DNA from 2 places in the Lysinibacillus sp. COL-1 genome. Region 2 is predicted to be linked to the other one. Evidence: a T-box and tRNA genes for the amino acid it is inferred to sense, from the RefSeq annotation. Region 2 holds a T-box; the other holds one or more tRNA genes.
The links. The T-box of region 2 lies ahead of leuS (leucine--tRNA ligase). A T-box ahead of a tRNA ligase gene usually reads a tRNA of that ligase, here a tRNA-Leu.
Positions count from the first base shown of each region.

Region 1: it encodes a tRNA-Leu, which carries the amino acid that the T-box ahead of leuS (leucine--tRNA ligase) is inferred to sense. The anticodon was not compared.

Region 1 covers NZ_JCAWSJ010000003.1:558,656-561,026, reverse strand. Annotated here, with positions in the region: gene AC6BKE_RS07150 (phosphotransferase family protein) at 1-310, opposite strand, end outside; gene AC6BKE_RS07145 (GNAT family N-acetyltransferase) at 328-870, opposite strand; tRNA gene AC6BKE_RS07140 (tRNA-Leu) at 1,064-1,144, opposite strand; tRNA gene AC6BKE_RS07135 (tRNA-Cys) at 1,191-1,264, opposite strand; tRNA gene AC6BKE_RS07130 (tRNA-Gly) at 1,273-1,347, opposite strand; tRNA gene AC6BKE_RS07125 (tRNA-Gln) at 1,352-1,426, opposite strand; tRNA gene AC6BKE_RS07120 (tRNA-His) at 1,444-1,519, opposite strand; tRNA gene AC6BKE_RS07115 (tRNA-His) at 1,555-1,630, opposite strand; tRNA gene AC6BKE_RS07110 (tRNA-Trp) at 1,643-1,716, opposite strand; tRNA gene AC6BKE_RS07105 (tRNA-Tyr) at 1,730-1,813, opposite strand; tRNA gene AC6BKE_RS07100 (tRNA-Thr) at 1,823-1,898, opposite strand; tRNA gene AC6BKE_RS07095 (tRNA-Phe) at 1,911-1,983, opposite strand; tRNA gene AC6BKE_RS07090 (tRNA-Asp) at 2,000-2,075, opposite strand; tRNA gene AC6BKE_RS07085 (tRNA-Met) at 2,079-2,153, opposite strand; tRNA gene AC6BKE_RS07080 (tRNA-Val) at 2,180-2,255, opposite strand; tRNA gene AC6BKE_RS07075 (tRNA-Glu) at 2,271-2,345, opposite strand; tRNA gene AC6BKE_RS07070 (tRNA-Ser) at 2,370-2,371, opposite strand, start outside.
Region 2 covers NZ_JCAWSJ010000004.1:3,388,303-3,390,673, forward strand. Annotated here, with positions in the region: gene leuS (leucine--tRNA ligase) at 1-1,139, opposite strand, end outside; T-box leader at 1,227-1,437, opposite strand; gene AC6BKE_RS24875 (SulP family inorganic anion transporter) at 1,504-2,371, opposite strand, start outside.

The DNA of each region.
Region 1 (2,371 bases), on a different contig from region 2:
TGTCTCCTTCTAAATATGCCATTAAAGCCCATGACTGATTTTCTAATGGTTGTTCAATAAAATAATGCAACGTTGGAACTGGTAATGTAGATTTTGATAAATGTTTAAGGACAGTTGCTTCTTTCGTTAACCAGGAACAAAATTGTTTTCCTTTTGTTCTTTTTAAAACGAATATTCCTCTTTTAGAATTAAGAATTCCTACATCCGATGTATGTCCTTGTCTTGGAAAATAAATATGGATAACTCCTCCAACATACTCAATTATGTCTTTAGGTATTTCATTTCGTTGTATGGGATGCAAAATTTTCACCACCAATGCTACTTATTTTAATCAGCCTTTCTTTTTCCTCTAGTTTGATAAAGAACAGGATCTATATTACTCCACACATAAATTAATAAGTCTAAGTCTTTATTTCCTATATTAATCTTTTCCGTTTTTTCTAATCTAGCACCCAATCTCTCATAAAAACGCTTCGACTGATTACCCTCTAAAACCTCAACAAATATTTTTTCATAGCCTAATGCTTTCAACTTAGTAAACAATTTATTGACTAGTTTACTGCCTATTCCTTGACCCTGAAATGGGTCTAAAATGTAGATTGATGTTAAATCCCCAGACCCTTCAATTTCATTTTCAGCTCTCTTACCACCATCAGTAAATCCAATAATTTCCCCATTATTGTTTTCTGCAACAAAGACATAATGATCAACTTTAGAGATGTTCCTTACCCATAATTCTGTTCTTTGCTCATAAGACAATTTTTCTAAATACTCGGTAGGAAGAATATTTTTATAAGTATTCTTCCAACTATCTACATGAACTTTTGCTATGCCTTTAGCATCCGACAATTTTGCTTCCCTTATAATCATGTTCCACACCTACCTTCGTATTTACTGTTTATTCAATATGTATGTATGTATTTATATCCTCTTTTGGCATAAAAAATTTTAATCATTCACGCGAGGTTTAGAATGCAATATTATTATTGATGACAAATAAAAAAACGCTTCTTACACTAAGTAAGAAACGTTTCTATAGACAGTTTTAACATACTGTCTAGGATACCGGTGGTCGGGGTCGAACCGACACTCCAAAGGAACACGATTTTGAGTCGTGCGCGTCTGCCAATTCCGCCACACCGGCATAATGGAGATAAAAAAAATCGGATACACCGATTAGAGTTAAAATATGGAGGCGGCAACCGGATTTGAACCGGTGATAAAGGTGTTGCAGACCTGTGCCTTACCACTTGGCTATGCCGCCATCGAAGTTGGAGCGGAAGACGAGGTTCGAACTCGCGACCCCCACCTTGGCAAGGTGGTGTTCTACCACTGAACTACTTCCGCAAAATGGCTGGGGTACCTGGATTCGAACCAGGGCATGACGGAATCAAAATCCGTTGCCTTACCGCTTGGCTATACCCCAAAAGATAATTATATAAATGGGGCGACTGATGGGAATCGAACCCACGAGTGCCGGAACCACAATCCGGTGCGTTAACCACTTCGCCACAATCGCCATTATATTATAATTTTTATTAATTTTACTTTAAATGGGGCGACTGATGGGAATCGAACCCACGAATGCCGGAACCACAATCCGGTGCGTTAACCACTTCGCCACAATCGCCATAAAATTAATTGGCAGGGGCAGTAGGAATCGAACCCACACCAAAGGTTTTGGAGACCTCTATTCTACCGTTGAACTATGCCCCTATAATAATAAAACTGGTGGAGGGGGACGGATTCGAACCGCCGAACCCTAAGGAGCGGATTTACAGTCCGCCGCGTTTAGCCACTTCGCTACCCCTCCGGGAATACATGGTGCCGGCGATAGGAGTCGAACCCACGACCTACTGATTACAAGTCAGTTGCTCTACCAACTGAGCTACACCGGCAAAAAAACATGATGGGTCAGGACGGAATCGAACCGCCGACACTTAGAGCTTCAATCTAATGCTCTACCAACTGAGCTACTGACCCTTGTTATTAAAATAAATGGCGGTCCCGACCGGGATCGAACCGGCGATCTCCTGCGTGACAGGCAGGCATGTTAACCGCTACACCACGGGACCATTTGGTTGCGGGGGCCGGATTTGAACCAACGACCTTCGGGTTATGAGCCCGACGAGCTACCACTGCTCCACCCCGCGATAATCATATACTATTGTAAAAATAATGGTGGAGGATGACGGGCTCGAACCGCCGACCCTCTGCTTGTAAGGCAGATGCTCTCCCAGCTGAGCTAATCCTCCATCTGGGTATTTAAATGGTGACCCCTACGGGATTCGAACCCGTGTTACCGCCGTGAAAGGGCGGTGTCTTAACCACTTGACCAAGGGGCCAACTTTTGGAATAAATCAAAGTGCTG
Region 2 (2,371 bases):
TCAGAATTAATATGTTGACCATCACCTGTAAATGCTTCTTTGCTAATGTCCCCACCCTCAAGTACAGGAACGATGTCTAAACCAAATGCAGTCGCAAATTCATAGTCACGTTCATCATGTGCTGGCACCGCCATAATAGCACCTGTACCGTAAGACACTAACACATAGTCAGCAATCCAAATCGGCGCTTTTTTCCCGTTAATCGGATTCACGGCATAAGCACCTGTGAATACGCCTGTTTTTTCTTTTGCTAAATCTGTGCGCTCAAGATCCGATTTCATTTTCACTTTCTCTAAATATGCCTCAACAGCTTGACGTTGCTCAGCTGTCGTTATTTGTTCTACCAATTTATGTTCAGGCGCAAGTACACAATATGTAGCACCAAATAATGTATCTGGACGTGTTGTGAAGACCGTGAAGTTTTGATCTGAACCATCAATAGCAAATGTTACTTCTGCCCCTTCTGAACGACCAATCCAGTTGCGCTGCATATCTTTAATAGATTCTGGCCAATCAACTTCTTCTAGGTCGTCGATTAAACGATCAGCATACGCAGTAATTTTAAGCATCCATTGTTTCATTGGTCGACGTTCTACTGGATGCCCACCACGCTCTGATTTCCCATCAATTACTTCTTCGTTAGCCAATACCGTACCAAGCGCTGGACACCAGTTAACAGCTACTTCATCCACATAGGCTAAACCTTTTTTATAAAGCTGGATAAAAATCCATTGTGTCCATTTATAATACTCTGGATCCGTCGTGTTAATTTCGCGATCCCAATCATAACTGAATCCTAGCTCTTGAATTTGGCGTTTAAAAGTTGCAATATTTTTAGCTGTAAATTCTGCTGGGTCATTTCCTGTATCGAGTGCATATTGCTCAGCTGGTAAACCAAAAGCATCCCAGCCCATTGGATGTAATACATTGTAGCCTTGCATACGTTTAAAGCGTGATAAAATATCTGTCGCTGTATATCCTTCTGGATGTCCTACATGTAGTCCAGCGCCAGATGGGTATGGAAACATATCTAATGCAAAAAATTTAGGCTTCGCTGTTTCATTTTCAGTTTTGAATGTTTTGTTATTAGCCCAATATTGCTGCCACTTTTTTTCAATTTGTAGATGATTAAAACTCATTCTTTTTCCTCCTTCGATTGAATCATGTTGCTCTTCATCATAATTGACAAAATATTTAAAAAATAAAAAAACTCGTCCCTTTCTTATAGAAGGGACGAGAGAATTTGTACTCCCGCGGTACCACCCAAATTAGTGATTACACTCGGCTCAAGCTTCCTTAACGCGGAAGAAACGACACACGCTGTTTCACGCGGGCAGACTCAGAAGGCGAGTTCAACTTGCTTTCTTACTAGCTCCCACCAGCCGCTAGCTCTCTAAAAAGAACGACAAATTTACTATTCCTCATCACAGTCTTTACATGATATTGCATTTATTCTAATGGAAAGTATTGAAAAGCACAAGCCTTTGTTTACAGACTAACCCATTACTGAAGAATTAATTCCTTTTCTTCCTTAGATTTTGATAAATCCTTACATTCATGAAAAGCAAAATGCTGGCATCCGATGCATTTCTTTGTGTCCAAATAGCCGAGAGCCTTAGTAATCGCTTCTCCAGTATGCTGATAAAAATGATGCGCTCCAATCTTATCGTAAATACCATTGTGCTGAAGAGCTATTTTTAAATCACCTTGCACACCTGTTACCAGAATTTTACCACCCTGTGCTGTAAAGTTTTCAATGATATTGCTAAAATATGCTTCACCAGTGGAATCCATAAAGGGCACTTTCCCCATTCGCAATATCAAAACTCTTGGTTGCTGATGCAAAGTGCTTTCAATTTTTTGTTCAAACATTTGGGCAGCCCCAAAGAACAATGGTCCTTCAATTGTATACATGCTAATTTGCGGACAATCATGCTGCTGGTGAACGACATGGGGCTGTACCTTCCCACTTTTGTTTGAATGGTCTGGGAGTACCTTTGTCACAACAAGCTTTTCACTCATGCGTTTTGCAAATAATAGCACAGCTAATACAAGCCCTACTTCCACTGCTAATGTGAGACTTGTAAACACCGTTAATAAAAAGGTAATCAATAACACTAGCGAGTCACCCGATTTTAATTTCACAATATGTGAGAAATGGTGTCGTTCGCTCATATTCCAAGCTACAACCATCAATACAGGAGCCATACTTGCTAATGGAATATGAGACGCATATGGTGCTAATAGCAATAATGTAACTAAAACAAATACTCCGTGTATGATACCTGACATAGGCGATACTGCACCTGTTTTAATATTAGTTGCAGTCCGTGCAATAGCACCTGTAGCTGGAATCCCCCCGAACAAAGGC